Regions from separate parts of the Micromonospora sp. WMMD735 genome, predicted to be linked through region 2. Evidence: riboswitches for the same ligand, from Rfam matches in the RefSeq annotation. Region 2 holds a riboswitch; the other holds the start of a gene.
What was found. Region 2 has a riboswitch for thiamine pyrophosphate ahead of thiE (thiamine phosphate synthase). Riboswitches for the same ligand answer to the same signal wherever they lie in the genome.

Region 1 (3,402 bases), 670 kb from region 2:
GGGGTCCCGTCGGCCCGGACCCCACCACCGGGGGTGAGCACCACCACCCGGTCGACCAGGGGGAGGGCGTCGGCGACCCGGTGTTCGACCAGGACCAGGGTGGTGTCGGGGTCCAACGCGCCGGCCACCGCCGTGCGGACCAGGTCCGCGCCGGCCGGGTCGAGGTTGGCGGTGGGCTCGTCGAGCAGCAGCAGCCCCGGCCGCAGCGCCAGCACGCCGGCCAGGGCGAGCCGCTGCTGCTCGCCGCCGGACAGCGCCGCGGTGGGCCGGTCCCGGTGGTACGGGAAACCGACCCGACGCAGCGCCTCGTCCACCCGGGGCCAGATCTCGTCGCCGGGTACCCCCCGGTTCTCCAGGCCGAACGCGACGTCGTCGCCGCAGCGGGCCATCACGAGCTGGGACTGCGGGTCCTGGAAGACGGTGCCGACCCGCTCACGGGCCTTGGTCGGGTCGAGGCCGTCGATCTCGACGGTGCCCTCCTGCTCGCCGGAGTCCGCCGGCAGCAGCCCGGCCAGTGCGGCGAGCAGGGTGCTCTTGCCGGCCCCGGACGGCCCCAGCAGCAGCACCCGTTCCCCGTGGTCGATGCGCAGGTCGACCCCGCGTACCGCCCAGGCCCGCCGCCCGGCGTGCCGCCAGCCGAAGCCGACCAGCCTCACCCCGGCCACGCCACCGACCCCTCCCCGCTCGCCACCGCGGGGTCAGACGAGCTTGCGGTCGCGGGCGGCGGGGAACCGGTCGAGCACCCCGGTCTCGGCGAGCGCCCGGGTCAGGTACCAGCCGCCGACCCCGGCGACGACGGCGGCGCTGAGCACGGTCAGTGCCGCGTACGGCAGGCGGTAGCTGACCAGGGCGTACTCGGCGTTCCAGACGAAGAAGTCGAACAGGGCGGCGCTCAGCCCGGTCATCGCCCCGGCGAGCACCGCCACCGGCAGCCGGTACGTCCGGTAGCGGAACGCGGCGAAGGCCAGTTCCGCGCCGAGGCCCTGGATCAGGCCCTGGACGATGGTGACGCCACCCCACTCCGCACCGAGCAGCGCGGAGACGGTGGCGGCGACCGCCTCGCAGAACAGGGCCGCCCCCGGCTTGCGGATCACCAGGCCGCCGAGCACGGCCGGGACGAGCCACACCCCGTACATCACGGCCTGGCTGGCCGGTGCGGCGGCGAATACCGGGTCGACGGCCTTCCAGACCAGGCCCCAGGCCCAGAAGATGACCCCGAAGGCCACGGCGATCACGGCGGCGACCACGATGTCGATCGTGCGCCACCGGTTGGTGGTGGTGTGCTGCATGTCGGTGCTCCCAGTCCAGCGATCGAACCAGGAGAAGACGCACGCCGCGCCCGGCGGCAGCCGGACGGCGGCGCGGCTGGAGGTCGACCGAACTCCCTGCGCTGGCATTACCCAGATCAGGTTCGAGGGTCTGCGGGCGGTGCCCGCACTCTCAGCGCTGTGCGCTCCCCTGTCGGATGTGAAGTTGTCTCGGCAGACGCTAGCACCGACCTGCGGCAACGGCCCAGCAGGTCATGGTTCCCGGCATTCGACGCCCGGGCGGGGGTCCGGGTCGCTGGGTAGGCTGACGATCATGCGGGTGGCGGCGCGGGGACTGACGTTCGACGTACGGGCCGGTGGCCCGGAGGGCGGCAACGTGGTGCTGCTGCTGCACGGCTTCCCCCAGCACGGTGGGGAGTGGGACGCGGTGGTGCCCGCCCTGCACGCCGCCGGGCTGCGCACGTACGCACCCGACCAGCGGGGTTACTCGCCCGGTGCCCGCCCGACGGAGGTGGCCGACTACCGGCTGCCGGAGCTGGTCGCCGACGCGGTGGCGGTGCTGGACGCGCTGGACGTCGAGGCCGCGCACGTGGTGGGGCACGACTGGGGCGCGGTCGTCGCCTGGGCGTTGGCCGCAGGGCACCCGGAGCGGGTGCGTACCCTCACCGCGGTCTCGGTGCCGCATCCGGCCGCCTTCGGGTACGCGCTGGCCACCGACCGCCGGCAGCGGGCGCGCTCGGCGTACATGGCGTTGTTCCGCCGGGCGGGCCTGGCGGAGAAGGTGCTGCTGGCCGGGCGGGGGGTGGTGCTGCGCCGGCTGCTGTCCGGCGTCGGCGACCCGGCCCGGGTGGCCGGGTACGCCGGGCCGCTGCGGACCCCCGGCGCGTTGACCGGGGCCCTGAACTGGTACCGGGCGATGTCGGGGCGGGACATGAAGGCGGTCGGTCCGGTGGGCGTGCCGACCAGCTACGTGTGGAGTGACCGGGACGTGGCGATCGGGCGGGCCGCCGCGCAGGCGTGCGTCCGGCACGTGTCGGGGGAGTACCGGTTCGTGGTGCTTCCCGGGGTGACCCACTGGATTCCCGACGAGGCGCCGGGCCCGTTGGCCGAGGCGATCCTGGCCCGGGTGCGCGGGTCGGCCTGACGCTGTCGGCGGAGCGGCCCGATCGGGGTTCGTGAATCGGTTTCGGGCGGTTGCGGATCGGGCACAGGCGTTGCTGCCGACGGGGGGTGCCCCCGTCGGTCGTACCGTCTGAACCGGAGGTAACGCGTGTCGAAGGAATCCGAGAAGCAGCGATGGCAACGCAACTTCGCCGATCTGCTCCAGGAACTGCGGGTCGCCCAGACCGGCGTGCAGATCCTCTTCGCCTTCCTGCTGACCCTGCCGTTCAGTAACGGGTTCACCCGGACCAGCGAGTTCCAGCGGGACGTCTACATCCTGGCCCTGCTGTCCGCCGCCGCGGCCACCGCGATGATCATCTCGCCGGTCGCCTTCCACCGGGCGCTGTTCCGCCAGGGCCGCAAGCCGGAACTGGTCCGCTTCGCCCACCGGATGGCCTCCGGTGGGTTGGCCTTCATGCTGGTCGCGATGGTGAGCGCGGTCCTGCTGATCGCCGACTTCGTGCTCGACACCGGCATCGCCGTGGTGCTCACCGTGATCACCGGCCTGTGGTTCCTGACCTTCTGGGTGATCCTGCCGTTCGCCCGGCGCAACTGGGGCGAGGACGACATCGACGACGACGATGACGACCCGGTGGTGCTGAGCGGCGACTGATCCCGTTCGTCGGGTGGTGCGACGAGTGCGGTGGGCCGGGGGTCCACCCGGGCCGACGGCGGCCGGGGTGGACCCCCGGCCCCGCTGCCGCCGGCGGGTCAGCGGGCGATGGCCCAGGCCAGCACGGCCGCCAGGATGAGCCCGTTGAGCAGCGCCAGTACCAGGTACGCCTGCGGCGGGATCTTGCGGCCGCGCCGGACGAAGCTGACCAGCACGGCGGCGTACGCCAGCAGCAGCACGGCGATCACGATCAGGAAGTAGAGCACCGCACCACCCTAGACGAGCCGGTCGTGGTGCCCGACGACCGAGCACGGCCGGCTACGGCCGGGTGCGGCTGGGCGCGGCCCCACCCGGTGTGCC
Region 2 (3,402 bases):
GGTTGCCCTGCGAGTCGAAGGTCATGCTGCCGCCGGCGTGGCAGCAGGTGTTGCGCTGGGTGTCGACCTGCAGCACGACCTTCTCGGTGGCCTTGTCGATGGTGTCACCGTTGACGGTGAACCGGGACAGGTAGTTGCGCGGGGCGCCACCGGCCGGTGCGTAGTACAGGTAGATCCACTTGTTGGTGGCGAAGTCCGGGTCGAGGCGCAACCCGAGCAGGCCGTCCTCGTTGCCGGTGAACACGTCCAGCCGGGTCGCGGTGACCGTGTTGCCGGTGTCCGGCTTGACGATCTGCACCCGGCCGTCGCGCTCGGCGTAGAACACCCGGCCGTCCGGAGCGATGTCCAGCTCCATCGGGTTGTTGGTGTTGCTGTCGAGGGTGACCTTCTCGAAGTTCGAGGTCTTGGTGGCGCCGCAGTCGGCGTTCTCGACCCCGGCCGCGGTGCGGATGCCGCCGAGCAGGTGGCTGAGGAACTCCGGCTCGGTGTACGACGCCTGGGTGTGGCCGCCGCCGGTGTACCAGGAGCGACCGCCGTCGTAGTCCTGGCACCAGGCGGTGGGGTGGTCCGCGCCCATCGCGCCGGCACCCGGGCTGTAGGACTTCTCGTCCAGGCTGGCCAGCACGTGCACCTTGGAGCGCGGGTTGGTGCGGAAGTTGTACCACTCGTCGAACCGGGACCAGCGGTCCGGCAGGTCGGCCGTCGACGGGTGCGCGTGGTCCTCGACCTTGACGGTGGCCTGCTGGTTGGCCGGGTGGCCGGAGAAGTACGCACCGACCAGGTTGCCGTACCAGGCCCAGTCGTACTCGGTGTCGGAGGCGGCGTGCACGCCCGCGTAGCCGCCGCCGGCCTTGATGTAGCGCTCGAACGCGGCCTGCTGGGTGGCGTCGAGCACGTCACCGGTGGTGGAGAGCCAGATGACCGCCTGGTACTTGGCCAGGTTGGTGTCGTTGAAGGCGGCTCCGTCCTCGGTGGTGTCGACGGTGAAGCCGTTCTCGGTGCCGAGCTTCTGGATCGCGGCGATGCCGGCCGGGATGGCGTCGTGCCGGAATCCGGCGGTCTTGGAGAAGACCAGGACCGAGAACGGTTCGGCGGCGGCTGCCGCTGCCGGCGCGGGTGCGGCCTGGGGCCGGGCCTGCGCGACGGGAGCGGCCTGGGCGGCGGTGCCGCCGATCAGGCCGCTGGCGAGTAGGGAGAGGGCCAGTAGACCGGCACCCAGTGGACCGCGACGTGCGCGGCGATGGCGGGATGGAGACACTCCATGCTCCTTTTGTCCGCGTTGGACAGTGGTGGGGGCATGGGGACGACTCGCCGCAGACCGTCCCCGGTCGGATCGGTGTGGGCCCGCCGAGGTCCGCACCGGTGGCGATCAGGTACGGGCCACGCCGAGGCTCCGCACCGGAATAATGTCGATCGGTTGAACAAATTAGCGCCGCTGGATTGGTTTCCGGCAAGGCATGAGCATGTAACGATTCGGTATCGGCGACTCGCTTTTCCGGCTTATGTGGATACAAGCCCAAAACAGTAGGCATCGATGGTCCTGGATCAATCTAACACCCCTTGGCGGATCAGCGGATCTGTCGTACGGTCACAGGCACGTGACCCACGGGAGCCCGGTACACCGGGCTGAGAGGGGGGCTGGGAGCCCCCGACCGTCGAACCTGATCCGGGTAATGCCGGCGCAGGGAGGAGAGTTGCCGTGCCGTCCCTCGGCCGACTGCATCTGATCACCGACACCCGCCCCGGGTGCGACCCGCTCGCCGTCGTACGGGCCGCCCTCCCGGTGGCCCGCGCCGACCTCGTCGTCCAGGTCCGGGTGACCGACCACACCACCGACCGGCAGGCGTACGACCTGGCCCGACGGGTGCGCGAGCAGTGTGCCCCGTACGGGGCCACCTGCCTGGTCAACGACCGGCTGCACGTCGCCCTCGCGGTGGACGCCCACGGCGGCCACGTCGGCGCGGACGACCTGCCCGTCGCGGCGGCCCGCCGGGTCCTCGGCCACGCCGCCGTGCTCGGCGCGACCGCCCGGGAACCGGTCGCCGCCGCCCGGGCCGTCGCCGCCGGGGCCAGCTACCTGGGCGTCGGCCCGTGCCACCCGACCGCCACCAAGACCGGCCTGCCCGACCCGATCGGCCCCGCCGGCATCCGCGCCGTCGTCGCGGCCGTCGACGTGCCGGTCATCGCCATCGGCGGGGTCACCGTCGCCACGGTGCCGGCGCTGCGGGCCGCCGGGGCGTACGGGGTGGCGGTGGTCGGGGCGCTGTCCACCGCCGCCGACCCGGGCCGGGCCACCGCCGAACTGATCGCGGCGCTGACGTGCTGACCCGGCCCGACGTCGCCATCGTGGGCGCGGGGCCGGTCGGATTGGCGATCGCCTGGCGCTGCGCCACCCGGGGCCTGCGGGTGGCCGTGCACGACCCGGCCCCCGGCTCCGGCGCGTCCCGGGTCGCCGCCGGAATGCTCGCCCCCGTCGCCGAGGCGTACTTCGGGGAACGGGAACTGACCGGGCTGCTCACCGCGTCCGCCGCCCGCTGGTCGGGCTTCGCCGCCGAACTGACCGAAGCCACCGGAACGGAGTTCGGCTACCGCACCGACGGCACCCTCGTCGTCGGGCTGACCGGGGACGACCTGGCCGAGGCACGCCGGCTCTGGTCGTACCAGCAGGGGTTGGGGCTGCCGATCAGCGCGCTGCGCCCGTCGCAGCTACGGGAGCGCGAACCGGCGCTGACCCCCCGGCTGCGCGGCGGGGCGGTCGCCCCCGGCGACCACCAGGTCGACCCGCGCCGGCTGGTCGACGCGCTACGGGTCGCCGCCGGACGGGCCGGCGCGACCCTGCTGCCCGGCGCGGTGACCCGACTGGCCGAGGTGGACGCGCCGGTCGTCGTGGTCGCCGCCGGCTGCGGCGCCGCCGCGCTGACCGGGCTACCGGTCCGCCCGGTCAAGGGCCAGGTGCTGCGGCTGCGCGCGCCCGACCACCGCCCGCCCGGCTTCCGGCACGTCATCCGGGGGTACGCCGACGGCGAGTCGGTCTACCTCGTCCCCCGTGACGACGGCGAGGTGGTGCTCGGGGCGACCGTCGAGGAACGCACCGACACCGAGGTGACCACCGGGGCGGTGCTGCGGCTGCTCCGGGCCGCCGTCGACCTCGTCCCCGAACTCGCCGAGTACGCGCTGACCGAGGCGACCGCCGGGCTGCGCCCCGGCACCCCGGACAACGCGCCGATCCTCGGCCCGCTGCCCGGCCGGCCCGGCGTGCTCGCCGCCACCGGCCACCACCGGCACGGCATCGTGCTCACCCCGGTCACCGCCGACCTGATCACCGACCTGATCGTCACCGGTCAGCCGGACCCCCTGCTCACCCCCTTCACCGCCGACCGGTTCCACTGAGGAGGAAGACGT

Region 1: linked by a shared signal. The riboswitch ahead of ACN268_RS14785 (ECF transporter S component) and the one ahead of thiE (thiamine phosphate synthase) in region 2 are both predicted to bind thiamine pyrophosphate.

What each region holds. Positions count from the first base shown of each region.
Region 1 covers NZ_JBMHMJ010000002.1:3,507,299-3,510,700, reverse strand. Annotated here, with positions in the region: gene ACN268_RS14790 (ABC transporter ATP-binding protein) at 1-665, opposite strand, end outside; gene ACN268_RS14785 (ECF transporter S component) at 699-1,289, opposite strand; TPP riboswitch at 1,365-1,470, opposite strand; gene ACN268_RS14780 (alpha/beta fold hydrolase) at 1,582-2,412, shown strand; gene ACN268_RS14775 (DUF6328 family protein) at 2,539-3,042, shown strand; gene ACN268_RS14770 (hypothetical protein) at 3,141-3,308, opposite strand.
Region 2 covers NZ_JBMHMJ010000002.1:4,180,149-4,183,550, reverse strand. Annotated here, with positions in the region: gene ACN268_RS17785 (ThuA domain-containing protein) at 1-1,258, opposite strand, end outside; TPP riboswitch at 1,596-1,705, shown strand; gene thiE (thiamine phosphate synthase) at 1,700-2,326, shown strand; gene thiO (glycine oxidase ThiO) at 2,320-3,390, shown strand; gene thiS (sulfur carrier protein ThiS) at 3,401-3,402, shown strand, end outside.